4 regions of the Syntrophobotulus glycolicus DSM 8271 genome follow, and region 3 is predicted to be linked to each of the others. Evidence: a T-box and tRNA genes for the amino acid it is inferred to sense, from the RefSeq annotation. Region 3 holds a T-box; the other regions hold tRNA genes.
The links. The T-box of region 3 lies ahead of ileS (isoleucine--tRNA ligase). A T-box ahead of a tRNA ligase gene usually reads a tRNA of that ligase, here a tRNA-Ile.
Positions count from the first base shown of each region.

Region 1: it encodes a tRNA-Ile, which carries the amino acid that the T-box ahead of ileS (isoleucine--tRNA ligase) is inferred to sense. The anticodon was not compared.
Region 2: it encodes a tRNA-Ile, which carries the amino acid that the T-box ahead of ileS (isoleucine--tRNA ligase) is inferred to sense. The anticodon was not compared.
Region 4: it encodes a tRNA-Ile, which carries the amino acid that the T-box ahead of ileS (isoleucine--tRNA ligase) is inferred to sense. The anticodon was not compared.

Region 1 is NC_015172.1:285,493-290,299, forward strand. It holds gene tyrS (tyrosine--tRNA ligase) at 1-169, shown strand, start outside; rRNA gene SGLY_RS01395 (16S ribosomal RNA) at 508-2,073, shown strand; tRNA gene SGLY_RS01400 (tRNA-Ile) at 2,210-2,286, shown strand; tRNA gene SGLY_RS01405 (tRNA-Ala) at 2,304-2,379, shown strand; rRNA gene SGLY_RS01410 (23S ribosomal RNA) at 2,596-4,807, shown strand, end outside.
Region 2 is NC_015172.1:2,161,377-2,166,183, forward strand. It holds rRNA gene SGLY_RS10665 (23S ribosomal RNA) at 1-2,914, opposite strand, end outside; tRNA gene SGLY_RS10670 (tRNA-Ala) at 3,131-3,206, opposite strand; tRNA gene SGLY_RS10675 (tRNA-Ile) at 3,224-3,300, opposite strand; rRNA gene SGLY_RS10680 (16S ribosomal RNA) at 3,437-4,807, opposite strand, start outside.
Region 3 is NC_015172.1:643,434-648,240, forward strand. It holds gene SGLY_RS03385 (biotin/lipoyl attachment domain-containing protein) at 1-81, shown strand, start outside; gene SGLY_RS03390 (YggS family pyridoxal phosphate-dependent enzyme) at 189-878, shown strand; gene SGLY_RS03395 (cell division protein SepF) at 912-1,436, shown strand; gene SGLY_RS03400 (YggT family protein) at 1,477-1,764, shown strand; T-box leader at 1,856-2,083, shown strand; gene ileS (isoleucine--tRNA ligase) at 2,143-4,807, shown strand, end outside.
Region 4 is NC_015172.1:2,441,018-2,445,824, forward strand. It holds gene SGLY_RS12035 (Nif3-like dinuclear metal center hexameric protein) at 1-903, opposite strand, end outside; gene SGLY_RS12040 (tRNA (adenine(22)-N(1))-methyltransferase) at 882-1,715, opposite strand; tRNA gene SGLY_RS12045 (tRNA-Ile) at 1,956-2,030, opposite strand; tRNA gene SGLY_RS12050 (tRNA-Asn) at 2,039-2,113, opposite strand; gene rpoD (RNA polymerase sigma factor RpoD) at 2,595-3,773, opposite strand; gene dnaG (DNA primase) at 3,760-4,807, opposite strand, start outside.

The DNA.
Region 1 (4,807 bases), 360 kb from region 3:
GGTCAGTGCCGGGCTGGTTCCAAGTCGTGGAGAAGCCCGCAGGCTGATTGAACAGGGCGGAGTCAGAATAAATGATGAGAAAGTTTCTCAGGCTCAGTCCAGCCCAAGAATTAATCCCGGGGACGTCATCAAGGTTGGAAAGAGAAAGTTTGTTAAGATGGCACCTTAAATGCCGAATGATCATAGTATGTATAGGATTTAGGATTACTTACATTTGGATTCATGGAAAACAATGATTTTCTGCAATTTTTTTAGGTTTCTGGTTGACAGCCTTAAAACACCGTGATAATATAATAAAGCGCCTCAGGCCAGGGAGCCGAAAAAGCGGCGAAAGCAGGGGAGCGCAAGGTCATTGAAAACTGAACAGCAAGGAAAAAGACAAACAAGAACTCGTCAAAAAAAGAGAAACAAAAGCTAAGCGAAAAAGTAGAGCGAATTGGATTCTCATAAAAAGAAGAGAACACAGGGAGCAATCCGGTGTTTAAATAGGAACCACAAGTTCCGATTTTTATGGAGAGTTTGATCCTGGCTCAGGACGAACGCTGGCGGCGTGCCTAACACATGCAAGTCGAACGGAGAATATTGAGGAAGCTTGCGAATTGATATTCTTAGTGGCGAACGGGTGAGTAACGCGTGGGTAACCTGTCCTCATGACCGGAATAACAGTTGGAAACGACTGCTAATGCCGGATAAGCTTTTGGTAAGGCATCTTACCGGAAGGAAAGCTGGCCTCTGAATATGCTAGTGCAAGAGGGTGGACCCGCGTCTGATTAGCTGGTTGGTAGAGTAAAAGCCTACCAAGGCGACGATCAGTAGCCGGCCTGAGAGGGTAAACGGCCACACTGGGACTGAGACACGGCCCAGACTCCTACGGGAGGCAGCAGTGGGGAATCTTCCGCAATGGACGAAAGTCTGACGGAGCAACGCCGCGTGTATGAAGAAGGCTTTCGGGTTGTAAAGTACTGTTGTCAGGGACGAACCGTATATGTGTAAATAATGCATATACCTGACGGTACCTGACGAGGAAGCCCCGGCTAACTACGTGCCAGCAGCCGCGGTAATACGTAGGGGGCGAGCGTTGTCCGGAATTATTGGGCGTAAAGGGCGCGTAGGCGGCTGTATAAGTCTGATGTGAAAGTGCGGAGCTTAACTCCGTAAAGCATTGGAAACTGTACGGCTTGAGGACAGGAGAGGAAAGTGGAATTCCACGTGTAGCGGTGAAATGCGTAGATATGTGGAGGAACACCAGTGGCGAAGGCGACTTTCTGGACTGTAACTGACGCTGAGGCGCGAAAGCGTGGGGAGCGAACAGGATTAGATACCCTGGTAGTCCACGCCGTAAACGATGAGTGCTAGGTGTAGAGGGTATCGACCCCTTCTGTGCCGCAGTTAACACAATAAGCACTCCGCCTGGGGAGTACGGCCGCAAGGTTGAAACTCAAAGGAATTGACGGGGGCCCGCACAAGCGGTGGAGCATGTGGTTTAATTCGACGCAACGCGAAGAACCTTACCAAGGCTTGACATCTACAGAATCCCGAAGAGATTCGGGAGTGCCTTTCGGGGAACTGTAAGACAGGTGGTGCATGGTTGTCGTCAGCTCGTGTCGTGAGATGTTGGGTTAAGTCCCGCAACGAGCGCAACCCCTATATTTAGTTACTAACAGGTAAAGCTGAGGACTCTAGATAGACTGCCGGTGACAAACCGGAGGAAGGTGGGGATGACGTCAAATCATCATGCCCCTTATGTCTTGGGCTACACACGTGCTACAATGGGCGGTACAGACGGAAGCGAAGCCGAGAGGTGGAGCAAATCCGAGAAAGCCGTTCGTAGTTCGGATTGATCTCTGCAACTCGAGATCATGAAGTCGGAATCGCTAGTAATCGCAGGTCAGCACACTGCGGTGAATACGTTCCCGGGCCTTGTACACACCGCCCGTCACACCACGAAAGTTTGCAACACCCGAAGCCGGTGAGGTAACCTAAGGGAGCCAGCCGTCGAAGGTGGGGCAGATGATTGGGGTGAAGTCGTAACAAGGTAGCCGTATCGGAAGGTGCGGCTGGATCACCTCCTTTCTAGGGAGAACCGGACTTTAAGTAGTCCACTTCCAGGTCGGTGCATAGGGGATGGGCGTAAGAGCCTTAACCCTAGAGCAAGACGAGTTTAAGTTTGTCCATTCCGCTGTTTAGTTTTGAGTGACCGTAAAAAAATGGGCTTGTAGCTCAGCTGGTTAGAGCGCACGCCTGATAAGCGTGAGGTCGGTGGTTCGAGTCCACCCAGGCCCACCATTTATCAACAAAGACGTGGGGGTATAGCTCAGCTGGGAGAGCACCTGCCTTGCAAGCAGGGGGTCAGCGGTTCGATCCCGCTTACCTCCACCAAAACAATAAACGGTCAATCAAAAAGGAAGTTAAATGCTAACGTCATTCATGACGCATTTAACCAGACACATCCATGTGTCTAGAGTTCTTTTAGGTCGTTCCCGGACATCCGTGTCCTAGACGACACAAAGGGCATCCAGTTCTTTGAAAACTGCACAGAGAAAAAAGCGTAGGAAGAAGAATCTAACTGACTAATCCGTAAAAAGATTAGGAATAGGTCAAGATAGAAAGGGCATACGGTGGATGCCTAGGCGCTAAGAGTCGAAGAAGGGCGCGGTCAGCAGCGAAATGCCACGGAGAGCCGTAAGCAGGCGACGACCCGTGGGTACCCGAATGGGGCAACCCAACCGGAGTCATATCCGGTTATCACATAATGAATCCATAGTTATGTGAAGACAAGCCGGGGAACTGAAACATCTAAGTACCCGGAGGAAAAGAAAGAAAAATCGATTCCCTGAGTAGCGGCGAGCGAAAGGGGAAGAGCCCAAACCAGACTCTTCGGAGTGTGGGGTTGTAGGACTGCCAATAAAGAAGATAAACTTAGGCGAAGCGAACTGGAAAGTTCGGGCAAAGAAGGTAAAACCCCTGTAGGCGAAAAGTTTAGAATCGGAGGCAGGATCCTGAGTACCGCGGGGCACGAGGAATCCCGTGGGAAGCAGGGGGGACCACCCCCCAAGGCTAAATACTCCTTAGCGACCGATAGCGAACAAGTACCGTGAGGGAAAGGTGAAAAGCACCCCGGGAGGGGAGTGAAATAGAACCTGAAACCGTATGCTTACAAGCAGTCAAAGCACAAGCAATTGTGTGATGGCGTGCCTTTTGTAGAATGAACCGGCGAGTTGTGATATGCAGCGAGGTTAAGTATTAAAGATATGGAGCCGAAGCGAAAGCGAGTCTGAATAGGGCGTCGAGTTGCATGTTGCAGACCCGAAACCGTGTGATCTACCCATGGCCAGAGTGAAGGTGGGGTAAAACCCACTGGAGGCTCGAACCCACTGTCGTTGAAAAGGCAGGGGATGAGTTGTGGGTAGGGGTGAAATGCCAATCGAACACGGAAATAGCTGGTACTCCTCGAAATAGCTTTAGGGCTAGCCTCAATGAATGGTATCTGGGGGTAGAGCACTGAATAGGCTAGGGGCCTTATCGGTTACCGAACCTTATCAAACTGCGAATACCAGATATAAGAAATTGGGAGTCAGACTGTGGGGGCTAAGCTTCATAGTCAAAAGGGAAACAGCCCAGACCGACGGCTAAGGTCCCTAAGAGACGCTAAGTGGGAAAGGATGTGGAACCGCCCGGACAACCAGGATGTTGGCTCAGAAGCAGCCACCATTTAAAGAGTGCGTAATAGCTCACTGGTCGAGTGGTTCTGCGCCGAAAATGTAACGGGGCTCAAGCGTCACACCGAAGCCACGGCAAGGGATCGATTCATTAAGACTTCAGAAGAGAGAACGACATTAGAAATTTTGCCACAGAATAGAGAAAGAATAAGACAGAAGCAAAATTTCCAAATGGACTCAGGGAAAAAGCAAAGAGAGCTGAGGGTTTAATGAATCGATTCCTTGGGTAGAGGAGCATTGTCACAGCGTAGAAGTTGAACTGTAAAGTTTGGTGGAGCAGTGACAAGAGAGAATGCCGGTATGAGTATGCGAAAAGGAAGGTGAGAATCCTTCCCGCCGAAAATCCAAGGTTTCCTGGGGAAGGCTCGTCCGCCCAGGGTAAGTCGGGACCTAAGCTGAGGCCGAAAGGCGTAGGTGATGGACAATTGGTTGAAATTCCAATACCACCTTTGATTGTTTGAGCGATGGGGTGACACAGGAGGACAAAGCGAGCGTGTGACTGGTAGAGCACGTCCAAGCTGCAAGAGGGTGCTGCAGGCAAATCCGCAGCGCGAAACCTTGAGCAGTGATGGGGAGCGAAAAAAAGTAGCGAAGCGCAGAGTTCAAACTGTCAAGAAAAGCCTCTAGTGAGAGAGAAGGTGCCCGTACCGTAAACCGACACAGGTAGATGAGGAGAGAATCCTAAGGCGCGCGAGATAACCCTTGTTAAGGAACTCGGCAAAATGACCCCGTAACTTTGGGAGAAGGGGTGCTCTAGAAATAGAGCCGCAGAGAATCAGTCCAGGCGACTGTTTAACAAAAACACAGGTCCCTGCAAATCCGTAAGGAGAAGTATAGGGGCTGACGCCTGCCCGGTGCTGGAAGGTTAAGAGGAGATGTTAGCCGTAAGGCGAAGCATTGAATTGAAGCCCCAGTAAACGGCGGCCGTAACTATAACGGTCCTAAGGTAGCGAAATTCCTTGTCGGGTAAGTTCCGACCCGCACGAAAGGCGTAACGATCTGGACACTGTCTCAACAAGGGACTCGGCGAAATTGTAATACCCGTGAAGATGCGGGTTACCTGCGACAGGACAGAAAGACCCCATGGA
Region 2 (4,807 bases), 1.5 Mb from region 3:
AGGCCGGTTTCACGCTTAGATGCTTTCAGCGTTTATCCGATCCGGATTTAGCTACCCAGCTATGCACCTGGCGGTACAACTGGTACACCAGTGATCCGTCCATCCCGGTCCTCTCGTACTAGGGACAGATCCTCTCAAATTTCCTGCGCCTGCGACGGATAGGGACCGAACTGTCTCACGACGTTCTGAACCCAGCTCACGTACCACTTTAATGGGCGAACAGCCCAACCCTTGGGACCTACTACAGCCCCAGGATGTGATGAGCCGACATCGAGGTGCCAAACCTCCCCGTCGATGTGAACTCTTGGGGGAGATAAGCCTGTTATCCCCAGGGTAGCTTTTATCCGTTGAGCGATGGCCCTTCCACTCGGTACCACCGGATCACTAAGCCCTACTTTCGTACCAGCTCGACTTGTTTGTCTCTCTGTTAAGCTCCCTTTTGCCTTTACACTCTTCGCGCGATTTCCACCCGCGCTGAGGGAACCTTTGGGCGCCTCCGTTACTCTTTAGGAGGCGACCGCCCCAGTCAAACCGCCCGCCTGACAATGTCCAATGTCCCGCTTAGGGACACTTGTTAGAATTTCAGTACAAAAAGAGTGGTATCCCACCGGCGGCTCCCCGAATACTGGCGTACTCGGCTCTCTGCCTCCCACCTATCCTGTACATTTTATACCAAAATCCAATGTCAAGCTACAGTAAAGCTCCATGGGGTCTTTCTGTCCTGTCGCAGGTAACCCGCATCTTCACGGGTATTACAATTTCGCCGAGTCCCTTGTTGAGACAGTGTCCAGATCGTTACGCCTTTCGTGCGGGTCGGAACTTACCCGACAAGGAATTTCGCTACCTTAGGACCGTTATAGTTACGGCCGCCGTTTACTGGGGCTTCAATTCAATGCTTCGCCTTACGGCTAACATCTCCTCTTAACCTTCCAGCACCGGGCAGGCGTCAGCCCCTATACTTCTCCTTACGGATTTGCAGGGACCTGTGTTTTTGTTAAACAGTCGCCTGGACTGATTCTCTGCGGCTCTATTTCTAGAGCACCCCTTCTCCCAAAGTTACGGGGTCATTTTGCCGAGTTCCTTAACAAGGGTTATCTCGCGCGCCTTAGGATTCTCTCCTCATCTACCTGTGTCGGTTTACGGTACGGGCACCTTCTCTCTCACTAGAGGCTTTTCTTGACAGTTTGAACTCTGCGCTTCGCTACTTTTTTTCGCTCCCCATCACTGCTCAAGGTTTCGCACTGCGGATTTGCCTGCAGCACCCTCTTGCAGCTTGGACGTGCTCTACCAGTCACACGCTCGCTTTGTCCTCCTGTGTCACCCCATCGCTCAAACAATCAAAGGTGGTATTGGAATTTCAACCAATTGTCCATCACCTACGCCTTTCGGCCTCAGCTTAGGTCCCGACTTACCCTGGGCGGACGAGCCTTCCCCAGGAAACCTTGGATTTTCGGCGGGAAGGATTCTCACCTTCCTTTTCGCATACTCATACCGGCATTCTCTCTTGTCACTGCTCCACCAAACTTTACAGTTCAACTTCTACGCTGTGACAATGCTCCTCTACCCAAGGAATCGATTCATTAAACCCTCAGCTCTCTTTGCTTTTTCCCTGAGTCCATTTGGAAATTTTGCTTCTGTCTTATTCTTTCTCTATTCTGTGGCAAAATTTCTAATGTCGTTCTCTCTTCTGAAGTCTTAATGAATCGATCCCTTGCCGTGGCTTCGGTGTGACGCTTGAGCCCCGTTACATTTTCGGCGCAGAACCACTCGACCAGTGAGCTATTACGCACTCTTTAAATGGTGGCTGCTTCTGAGCCAACATCCTGGTTGTCCGGGCGGTTCCACATCCTTTCCCACTTAGCGTCTCTTAGGGACCTTAGCCGTCGGTCTGGGCTGTTTCCCTTTTGACTATGAAGCTTAGCCCCCACAGTCTGACTCCCAATTTCTTATATCTGGTATTCGCAGTTTGATAAGGTTCGGTAACCGATAAGGCCCCTAGCCTATTCAGTGCTCTACCCCCAGATACCATTCATTGAGGCTAGCCCTAAAGCTATTTCGAGGAGTACCAGCTATTTCCGTGTTCGATTGGCATTTCACCCCTACCCACAACTCATCCCCTGCCTTTTCAACGACAGTGGGTTCGAGCCTCCAGTGGGTTTTACCCCACCTTCACTCTGGCCATGGGTAGATCACACGGTTTCGGGTCTGCAACATGCAACTCGACGCCCTATTCAGACTCGCTTTCGCTTCGGCTCCATATCTTTAATACTTAACCTCGCTGCATATCACAACTCGCCGGTTCATTCTACAAAAGGCACGCCATCACACAATTGCTTGTGCTTTGACTGCTTGTAAGCATACGGTTTCAGGTTCTATTTCACTCCCCTCCCGGGGTGCTTTTCACCTTTCCCTCACGGTACTTGTTCGCTATCGGTCGCTAAGGAGTATTTAGCCTTGGGGGGTGGTCCCCCCTGCTTCCCACGGGATTCCTCGTGCCCCGCGGTACTCAGGATCCTGCCTCCGATTCTAAACTTTTCGCCTACAGGGGTTTTACCTTCTTTGCCCGAACTTTCCAGTTCGCTTCGCCTAAGTTTATCTTCTTTATTGGCAGTCCTACAACCCCACACTCCGAAGAGTCTGGTTTGGGCTCTTCCCCTTTCGCTCGCCGCTACTCAGGGAATCGATTTTTCTTTCTTTTCCTCCGGGTACTTAGATGTTTCAGTTCCCCGGCTTGTCTTCACATAACTATGGATTCATTATGTGATAACCGGATATGACTCCGGTTGGGTTGCCCCATTCGGGTACCCACGGGTCGTCGCCTGCTTACGGCTCTCCGTGGCATTTCGCTGCTGACCGCGCCCTTCTTCGACTCTTAGCGCCTAGGCATCCACCGTATGCCCTTTCTATCTTGACCTATTCCTAATCTTTTTACGGATTAGTCAGTTAGATTCTTCTTCCTACGCTTTTTTCTCTGTGCAGTTTTCAAAGAACTGGATGCCCTTTGTGTCGTGTAGGACACGGATGTCCGGGAACGACCTAAAAGAACTCTAGACACATGGATGTGTCTGGTTAAATGCGTCATGGATGACGTTAGCATTTAACTTCCTTTTTGATTGACCGTTTATTGTTTTGGTGGAGGTAAGCGGGATCGAACCGCTGACCCCCTGCTTGCAAGGCAGGTGCTCTCCCAGCTGAGCTATACCCCCACGTCTTTGTTGATAAATGGTGGGCCTGGGTGGACTCGAACCACCGACCTCACGCTTATCAGGCGTGCGCTCTAACCAGCTGAGCTACAAGCCCATTTTTTTACGGTCACTCAAAACTAAACAGCGGAATGGACAAACTTAAACTCGTCTTGCTCTAGGGTTAAGGCTCTTACACCCATCCCCTATGCACCGACCTGGAAGTGGACTACTTAAAGTCCGGTTCTCCCTAGAAAGGAGGTGATCCAGCCGCACCTTCCGATACGGCTACCTTGTTACGACTTCACCCCAATCATCTGCCCCACCTTCGACGGCTGGCTCCCTTAGGTTACCTCACCGGCTTCGGGTGTTGCAAACTTTCGTGGTGTGACGGGCGGTGTGTACAAGGCCCGGGAACGTATTCACCGCAGTGTGCTGACCTGCGATTACTAGCGATTCCGACTTCATGATCTCGAGTTGCAGAGATCAATCCGAACTACGAACGGCTTTCTCGGATTTGCTCCACCTCTCGGCTTCGCTTCCGTCTGTACCGCCCATTGTAGCACGTGTGTAGCCCAAGACATAAGGGGCATGATGATTTGACGTCATCCCCACCTTCCTCCGGTTTGTCACCGGCAGTCTATCTAGAGTCCTCAGCTTTACCTGTTAGTAACTAAATATAGGGGTTGCGCTCGTTGCGGGACTTAACCCAACATCTCACGACACGAGCTGACGACAACCATGCACCACCTGTCTTACAGTTCCCCGAAAGGCACTCCCGAATCTCTTCGGGATTCTGTAGATGTCAAGCCTTGGTAAGGTTCTTCGCGTTGCGTCGAATTAAACCACATGCTCCACCGCTTGTGCGGGCCCCCGTCAATTCCTTTGAGTTTCAACCTTGCGGCCGTACTCCCCAGGCGGAGTGCTTATTGTGTTAACTGCGGCACAGAAGGGGTCGATACCCTCTACACCTAGCACTCATCGTTTACGGCGTGGACTACCAGGGTATCTAATCCTGTTCGCTCCCCACGCTTTCGCGCCTCAGCGTCAGTTACAGTCCAGAAAGTCGCCTTCGCCACTGGTGTTCCTCCACATATCTACGCATTTCACCGCTACACGTGGAATTCCACTTTCCTCTCCTGTCCTCAAGCCGTACAGTTTCCAATGCTTTACGGAGTTAAGCTCCGCACTTTCACATCAGACTTATACAGCCGCCTACGCGCCCTTTACGCCCAATAATTCCGGACAACGCTCGCCCCCTACGTATTACCGCGGCTGCTGGCACGTAGTTAGCCGGGGCTTCCTCGTCAGGTACCGTCAGGTATATGCATTATTTACACATATACGGTTCGTCCCTGACAACAGTACTTTACAACCCGAAAGCCTTCTTCATACACGCGGCGTTGCTCCGTCAGACTTTCGTCCATTGCGGAAGATTCCCCACTGCTGCCTCCCGTAGGAGTCTGGGCCGTGTCTCAGTCCCAGTGTGGCCGTTTACCCTCTCAGGCCGGCTACTGATCGTCGCCTTGGTAGGCTTTTACTCTACCAACCAGCTAATCAGACGCGGGTCCACCCTCTTGCACTAGCATATTCAGAGGCCAGCTTTCCTTCCGGTAAGATGCCTT
Region 3 (4,807 bases):
GTTTGTGTAAAGGGGATTTCAGCAAAAACCCAGGTTGTCGTAAACCCGCAGGAAGGGATCGAGGGGACATTAGTGAGATAAAACAGAAAAAAAGACTGATTTATTGTCAATTTTTCGCTGGCAGGAAGGGAAAACCTTAATCGTGTAGAACTTAAATTGAATAGGCTGAATGATTTGGAGTGATCGCTTTGTCAATTAAGCAAAATCTTTTGGATATCAGGGCAAGGATTGTCAGGGCAGCTGCAAATTCCGGACGCAGGATAGAGGACATTAAGCTTGTCGCCGTATCAAAGACAGTTGCCATAGAGGGTTTAGCGGAAGCATACGCGGAAAATCAAAAAGTATTCGGGGAAAACCGAGTTCAGGAATGGCAGGATAAATACGAACATCTTGCGGCAGATTGTGAATGGCATATCATTGGAAGCCTTCAGACAAACAAGGTAAAATATTTAAACAGCAGGATTGTCCTGATTCATTCTTTGGACAGGCTTCCCCTTCTGGAAAAGTTAAATTCCGAAGGAGAAAAAAAAGGCGGGGTGTGGAATGCTCTGGTTCAGGTCAATGTAGCCAGGGATGAAGCGAAGGCCGGTCTGGAAGTGAATGAAGTCAGGGACTTTATTGAAAATGCCGTTGCTTTTCCGAAAGTTAAAATTAAGGGACTGATGACCATAGGGGCACTGAATGCCACAGCCGGAGAAACCAGGGACTGTTTTCACCAGCTGCGGGAGCTTCGTAACAGTCTGCAAACAGTCAAATACCCGGAAAAGATTCAGGAGCTCTCGATGGGGATGAGTGATGATTTTGAAACGGCTATCGAAGAAGGAGCCACAATTGTCCGGATAGGAAGCAGAATTTTTGGACACCGGAGTGAGAAATAAAAAACGAATGAGATAATCATTGGGAGGTTTGAAATGGGAAACTTGCTGGACAAATTTATTGGAATTATGGGCTTTGGTGATGATCAGACAGATGATGAACTGGCAGCCGCCGAATTTGAAGAAGATTACGAAGATGAGGAACCGCGCTTTAAAACAAATACAACCCGGGACAATTTTGTCAGAGAATCGGCGCCGAGGGAAACAGCGCTCAGAGACGCAAAGGAAGTCAGACATAAATCTTCACCGGTCGTCAGTATTCATACCCAAAAACAAGTGCGTGTCATGATTGTGGAACCTTCTTCTTTCGAAGAAACACAAAATATCGCGGAGCATTTAAAATCACGCAGGGCGGTAGTGGTTAATCTCGAAAAGACAGATTCTTCAATTACTCAGAGAATTGTTGATTTCGTCTGTGGAACAACCTATGCTTTGGGTGGCAATATGCAGAAAATTGGCAATGGGATTTTCATGTTTGTACCCAATAATGTCGACATCAGCGGTGAAACGAGCTTTAAAATGACCGACAGGGAAATCATCTGGCCGAAAATGAATCATTAATATTTTCAAGCTAAAACATTAGGGAGGGTATTCATATTTTATGATCAGCACTTTATACAGTATTATCTATATGGCTTTGGAAATTTTACAATTGCTCATATTGGTATATTGTATCGTTTCATGGATACCGAGCATCTCGAATCATCCTATTGTCAGGACGCTGAATGACTTTATCGAGCCCTTGCTGAGGCCTTTCAGGAGAATCAAGTTTGGCGGGGCAGGGATGATGATTGATTTCGCACCTTTGCTTGCGCTTTTGTCTATCTGGGTGTTGCAGTCATTCGTCTTGAAATATTTATTTATCCTGCTGATGAATATTTCTTCTTAAGTGTCGTCCTTTCTTAGGATCAATCTTTGTTTTCTTTGCATTTTCAATTCTTTTATATATAATAGTAAAGTAAAAGAATAAAATATTGGTGCAGAAAGCATGGATGAGGACAGTACGTTTATCACCTTCCTCCAGCGAGCAGGGTATGGTGGAAGCCTGTGGAAGAAATATTCGGAAGATCACCTCGGAGCGGCAGACTGAAAGGTTAATCAGGGTAAGTCTGTCCGGATTGTCCCCGTTAAAAGACTTGGAGATGCCCGTGACGCAGTTTTGGAACGGGCAATTAAGGTGGTACCGCGAGACTAGACTCGCCCTTTGAGGGCGGGTTTTTGTTTTTCGGACAGGGATTCAGGAAGAATATGTTCAGGAGTGATGACAATGGATTACCGAGAAACATTAAATTTGCCTCAGACAGATTTTCCTATGCGCGGGAATCTGCCGCAGAGAGAACCGGATATTTTGCAAAAATGGGAAAACGGAGATATCTATGGTCAGGTTCAGGAGTCCCGCCGGGGACGCCGGAAGTTTATTCTTCATGACGGGCCTCCCTATGCCAATGGGGATATTCATCTCGGTCATGCTTTAAATAAAGTCCTTAAGGATATCATTATCCGTTTTAAGACGATGCAGGGATATGACGCTCCTTATGTTCCGGGCTGGGATACCCATGGCCTGCCGATCGAACAGCAAGTGATTAAAAAACTGGGGCTGAACAGACATGCCGTTTCCACCCTGGAATTCAGGGCCCGGTGCAGTGATTATGCCAAGGAGTACGTGGAAATCCAGAAAGCCGAGTTTAAAAGGCTTGGCGTACGTGGAAACTGGGACAATGCTTACTTGACCCTGCATAAAGAATATGAAGCGGCGCAAATCGGTGTTTTCGGAGAAATGGCCAAAAAAGGCTATATCTACAAGGGTTTAAAACCGGTATACTGGTGTCCTTCCTGTGAAACAGCCTTGGCCGAGGCAGAAATTGACTATGCCGATAAAAAATCCACGGCAATATTTGTGAAGTTCCCGGTCAAAGAAGATCAGGGTTTATTGGGAAAAGACAACACTTCTGTGGTGATTTGGACGACGACACCCTGGACATTGCCGGCTAATCTGGCGATTTCCGTCCATCCGGAATATGAATATGCTCTGGTCCGGGACGGGGAAGAATATTTGGTGGTTGCCAAGGAACTTATGGAAGCTCTGAACAAAACCTGGAACAGGGAGCTCACAGCGGTAAAAACCGTGAAAGGCAAAGAACTGGAAGGAATCGTTTGCCGCCATCCCCTGATGAGCCGGGATTCCGTATTGATCTGCGGTGAACATGTTACTCTGGAGCAAGGGACCGGCTGTGTCCATACTGCTCCGGGCCATGGCGAAGACGACTTTATTGTCGGCAGGCAATACGGCCTGGATGTCCTTTGTCCTGTTGACCATCAGGGCAAGTTCACCAAAGAAGGCGGGCAATATGAAGGAATGAAGGTGGAGCAGGCTAATGCAGTGATCCTCAAAGATTTGCAGGAAGCCGGCATGCTGATCCATCAGGATAAAATCAAGCATTCCTACCCCCATTGCTGGAGATGCAAGAACCCGATTATTTTCCGGGCCACTGAACAATGGTTTGCGTCTATAGATGGATTCCGGCAGGCAGCCCTTGAGGAAATTGATCGGGTGGAATGGATTCCGGCCTGGGGCAAGGATAGGATTTACAATATGATCGCCGACAGGGGAGACTGGTGTATATCCAGACAAAGAACCTGGGGTGTGCCGATTCCGATCTTTTACTGTGAAGATTGCGGAAAGGAAATCATCAACGAACAAACCATTGAGAAACTGCAGGAGATTTTCCGGCAGGAGGGTTCGGATGCCTGGTTTGCACACAGTGTCGAGGAGCTTCTGCCTGAAGGACTGAAATGTCAATGCGGGGGGACTGAATTCCGTAAAGAAACCGATATCATGGATGTTTGGTTTGATTCCGGAACCAGTCATGTCGGGGTTCTCAAGCTTAGACCGGAGTTAAGCTATCCTGCCGACATGTACCTGGAAGGGTCGGACCAGCACAGAGGGTGGTTCAATTCCTCTCTTTCAACCTCAGTGGCCGCTTATGGCCAGGCTCCCTACAAAACTGTTCTGACCCACGGTTTCCTGGTTGACGAGAAAGGACGCAAAATGTCCAAGTCTCAGGGTAACGGGGTAGATCCTCTCCAGGTGGTAAGGGACATGGGCGCGGATATTTTGAGACTATGGGTTTCTTCAGCGGATTACCGCAACGATGTAGCGGCATCTCCCCGCATTATGAACCAGATGGTTGAAGCGTACAGGAAAATCCGGAATACCCTGAGGTTCCTCTTAGGCAATCTCTATGACTTTAACCCCGAACAAGACAGGGTAGAGTACAGCAAGCTGCAGGAAATTGACCGTTGGGTGCTGACCAGGCTGGCCAGGGTCATAGAGAAAGTCATCAAAGCTTATGAAACCTATGAGTTCCATGTTGTTTATCATACGGTTCATAATTTCTGTACTGTTGAACTGAGCGCAATTTATCTGGATATTGTCAAGGACAGAGCGTATGTGGAAGGCAAAGAGTCCTTGCTCCGCCGTTCCGCCCAGACAGTGATGAATGAGATTCTGAATGCTTTGGTGAGACTGCTGGCTCCGATCCTGGTATTCACAGCAGATGAAATCTGGGCGTATATACCGGGAGCAGATCCCGAAAGCAATGTTCAAATCGAGGAAATGCCGAAAATCAAACCGGAATGGGTTAACGAAGCGTTAGCCGCTAAGTGGGAAAAGATCTTGGCGATCCGAAATGATATTACCAAGGCCTTGGAAACCGCCCGTCAGGAAAAACTGATCAATCATTCCCTGACAGCAAAGGTGGATGTCTATGTTGACCCTGAGCAATATGCCTTTGTCAGTGCCATACCCAATCTGGAGGAAATCGTCATCGTCTCCAGATTCATTGTGCACGAATTAAAGGACAATGTTCCTGAAGGGGCCTCAGCATCAGAATTTTTCCCCGGCCTGAAGATCCTTGTCTCCAATGCCCCCG
Region 4 (4,807 bases), 1.6 Mb from region 3:
AATCGCGACTTTTTTGATCTTTTTCTTGGGATCCCCTGCCAGCCTGATTGAAGAAAGCTCATATTCCCGGGGCAGCACTTGAGGAAGCTTGGACAAAAACCTTTCCCAAAACTCATCAAGCCTGACTGTTTCCGGTAAGACGCCGATCGCTCCATACCCTCTTGGTTTCCCCGTGTTCTTTAGTGGTATGAGGTCATAAGCAGGCTCTTCATAAGGATGTGTCTTATGTAAGGCCCGGACTGCTCTGGATAGATCCCGTTCCTGAACTATGCTCTCCAAACGAACTTCCTCGACTCTGTTCACCTCTCCAACCTCGCCTATCGCCGGATCGGCTCCTTCCAAAGCCTTGAAGGTCCCCATTCCTTCGGTCTGGTAGAAGCACTCGGCATAGCTGTCACTATGCTCTCCATCTGTTATCCCCGCTCCTACCCCTTCCGCGGACAAAGACAAACGAACCTTTTCCACCGCATCCCGGGGTACAAAGGTTACTATCTTGAACAGTTTTTCATTTGCGGTCACTGCTAAATACTCTGTTTTTTGCAGACCAATCATCACTGCCAATGTCCTGCTGGAAGACAGAACAGATTGATCCAGATTTGTATGGGCCGCATAATAGGATATCCCGCTTCTCAATAAGGAAAGGGGGATTTGGGCTGAAGGATTATCTGCGTTCAGGTTTTTCAGAGGTTTAAACATTAATGGATGATGAGCAATGATGATCCCTGCTTTTTCTCTGATCGCTTCTTCGACCACCTTCGTCGTCCCGTCAAGCGCCAGCAATAATTTATCTACCCGGTGAGAACTGCTGCCGACCAATAGTCCTGAATTGTCCCATTCTTCCGCCCATGATCTCGGCGCGGCTTTTTCAATGATCTGTTCAATTAATCCGACTGAAACAGCCATGCTTGCATAACCTCCAGTATTTTTCTCTCCTTGAGCAACCTGTCCATTTTCTGTCTGGCCTCTTCTCTCCCGGTTTTCTGCATCTGACCGGCAATCCGCAGAATATTGTTCAGATCATCCGCGATTAGACCCTTGAGCAGAGCTTCTCTCTTTTCCATAATTAATGGACCATACATCCAGACAAATCCGGATAAAATCTTTTTATCTTGTTGATCATCCAAACTGTGCTTCAGCCTGTCCTCCCAGGTCTTGATTATTTCCCGTACTTCTTCAAACCCTATCCCCTTAAGTCTGTTAAAATGGATAATCCTATAGATTTGATCCTCCTCCTCAACGAGGGCCTCCTCAACGATCCTCCAGCCTTGAGCGATCAATTCCCTTCTGACGTTTGCTTCCATTCCCTGAGGCTGAAGGATCAAATCCTTCACTTTGGCCAGGACCTCCGGTTTGCTTTGAAGGATCTTCAGAACTGTGGCTCCTCCCATTCCGGCTATCGACAGGGTATTGACTTCTCCGGGGATCAACGGCTTTAAGCCGTCACCGAATCTGATCTCAATCCTATCGTCCAATTGATATTGGCTCACCGTCTTTTTCGCGGACAGGAAAGGACCTTTGTGGATATCTACCCCGATGGCTTTTTCTATCCTTCCTTTTTGAAGCAGATAAACCGGAAGATAAGCGTGATCCGTTCCAATATCCCCAAGCAGGCTTCCCGAAGGGATAAAGTCTGCTATGATGTTCAAACGGCTGCCAAGTTTCATCTGATCGGGTGCGCAAGCCCTGATCCCTTCCTGATCCGTCTTCTCATTCATATCACTGCTCATCCTCATTCATGCATCTTCTTCATGGTATTGTTCACCCTGCTGTTTATGTTATTGTTCATGCCATTATCGTATCCTGATCTCTGATTTCCACTCTTCTTGCTCCTGATCTCCATCGCTTCTGATTTCTGTTTTTTTATGCCCCTTACCCTTCGAAGCTTTATTTTTTCCTATAAAATAAACCCTGGCAGGCCAGCCAGAGTTATGATCAGTCAATTCATTTTGGGAAGATGGTGGGCCCACCTGGGATCGAACCAGGGACCAACCGGTTATGAGCCGGCCGCTCTACCGCTGAGCTATAGGCCCAAAATATATGGCTCCCCGAGCTGGACTCGAACCAGCAACCTACCGGTTAACAGCCGGTTGCTCCACCATTGAGCTATCGAGGAACGCCTGCGTCGTTTATTATACTCAATTATCCCAGTGAGGTCAAGCTTTTTCCCCTCTAATTTTTCTCCTTTAATCCGGATAATTCCGCATATTAGAAAAACAATCTCATGATCACCATTTTCCAGCGCAACCGTATTGCCATCGCTTTTGGCAGCTCATTTGTCCGCAGTATGGCTTCGCTCATTATGCTCCCCGCCTTTACTGAAATTACGTTTATTGTAATCCAGCAGCCTTGAGTTCTTCTAACGCCAGTCTGAAGCTCTGTAGATATCATCGGGTTTCTCTGCCCTGGTGTATAACACATTGCACCGGGAACTTTTCAGCCCGGTGCAACTCTTTTTTAGCAATCTATCTTTAATTTGCAGGACAAATCATCACTAGGCCTTGAGAAAAGATAAGAAAATAATAAATACTGAAACTGGTTTGATTTTAAAAAGGTTTTCCTGTTTTATATAAGATTTTTATAAGATTTTCCTGACCTTAATCCAGATAATCCTTGAGCTTTTTACTGCGGCTGGGATGACGAAGTTTGCGCAGCGCTTTGGCCTCAATCTGTCTTATTCTTTCCCGGGTTACTCCGAATTCCTGACCTACTTCCTCCAAGGTTCTGGTTCTCCCGTCATCCAATCCAAATCTTAAACGCAACACTTTTTCTTCTCTGGAAGTCAGTGTTTCGAGAACCTCTTCCAATTGTTCCTTTAACAGGAGGAAGGATGCTGCTTCCGAAGGTGCCGGAGCATCTTCATCCGGGATAAAATCGCCGAGATGGGAGTCCTCTTCTTCACCAATCGGTGTTTCAAGAGATACCGGTTCCTGGGCAATCTTCATGATTTCGCGAACCCTTTCTTCCGGTATATCCATAACTTTGGCTGTTTCTTCCGGGGTAGGGTCCCGGCCCAGCTCTTGTAAAAGCTGTCTGTTCACCCTGATCAGCTTATTGATCGTTTCTACCATATGAACGGGAATGCGAATGGTCCTCGCCTGATCGGCGATTGCCCGGGTGATCGCCTGTCTGATCCACCATGTAGCATATGTGCTGAATTTGAATCCTTTGCGAAAGTCAAATTTTTCCACAGCTTTAATCAGACCTAAATTCCCCTCCTGAATTAAATCCAAAAATAACATCCCTCTGCCTACATAACGTTTGGCTATGCTGACAACCAGGCGCAGGTTGGCTTCCGCAAGGCGACGCTTAGCCATCTCATCCCCTGCTTCCATGCTTTTGGCAAGTTCAATTTCTTCTTCTGCCGTGAGCAGGGGGACTCTTCCTATCTCTTTCAGATACATACGGACAGGATCGTCAATCCCCACTCCTTCAGGAATAGAAAGATCAATATCTGTTTCTTCCGAAATTTCTTCAGCCAGTTTTTCTGTTTCCTTGTCTATGACAATGTCTGTCTCACCTTCAGAATGTTCATCGATAACATCAATACCAAGTGTACTGATTTGATCATACACTTCTTCAATTTGTTCCTCGGATAAATCAATCTTTTGAAGGGCATTAGCGATCTCGTCATAGGTAAGGTTTCCCTTGGTTTTCCCTAATTCAATGAGATGTGCAACACATTCTCTTTTATGATCTTCAGCGTGCAACGAATTCCCCCCTTCCGTCGGGTAATTCGAACGAATATCTTGTTTCTTGACGTTATTTTTCGCCACTTTTTAACCGCTCCTGTATTTCCCGGAGAACTGCCAGCGCACCGGCGGCATCACCGTAATTCTCCAGATGAATCATCTTTACCTGTAAATCCTGGATCTGTTTTTTATTTTGAGATTCACAAATTGCATTAATGCAGTCCTTTAATAAGAACTCTGCTTTCTCTATATCAATATTCAGCTCATATAGTTCGGCCAAACGCTTTTGTACCAGTGCGTATAAGTCTTCGTTTGCTGCAGGTACATTTAGATTGGCTGGGACCGCTTCAAAAATATATTTATGTTCTTCCAAGCACCAAAATTCATTTCCCAGTTCTTCCTGCACTTTATTCTTAACATCGGGGTCATTAAGCACCAGTCTTAACAAGATTTGTTCGGCCCTGTAAGCACCGTTGGCAATCGTATTTTCAATGAATTGATTTGTCGCCACAGATATAGTATTACTGATATGAGGAGAAATATCCTGTTTTTGAGAAAAAATTTCTTGGTATCCTTTATTTTCTAATCTTTTCTGGTCAATCCCGCCGATTTCTTCTTTTACTGCCTCTAAAGTAAGACCAAGCTCTAAACTGAGAAATCTGGCATATCCCTCTCTTTCTGCTGCGCTTTTTATACGGAGGATATCGGGAGCCATTCTTCTGATCAATTCCGCCTTTGCCGTAATCGTCTCCGGAACAGCATCTGCGACAAGCATCTCATATTTAAATTCAATATAAGAAAGGCTCTTTTGCAGCTCCTGCAAAAATTCTTCCTTGCTGTGTCCCTGGAGATACTCATCCGGATCTTTGGCCCCCTTAAGCTTAAGAACCTGCACATTCAGCCCTTCATTAATTAAGATCTCACCCGCTCTGAATGCTGCCTGAACACCTGCTTCGTCAGAATCATAACAAAGGATTACCCTTGAAGAATATCTTTTCAGAATTCTGGCTTGGTCCCTGGTCAATGCCGTTCCTAAAGAAGCCACAGCATTGAATAGTCCTACTTTCTGGACCGCAATCACATCCATGTATCCTTCAAGCAGTACAGAATACCCTGCC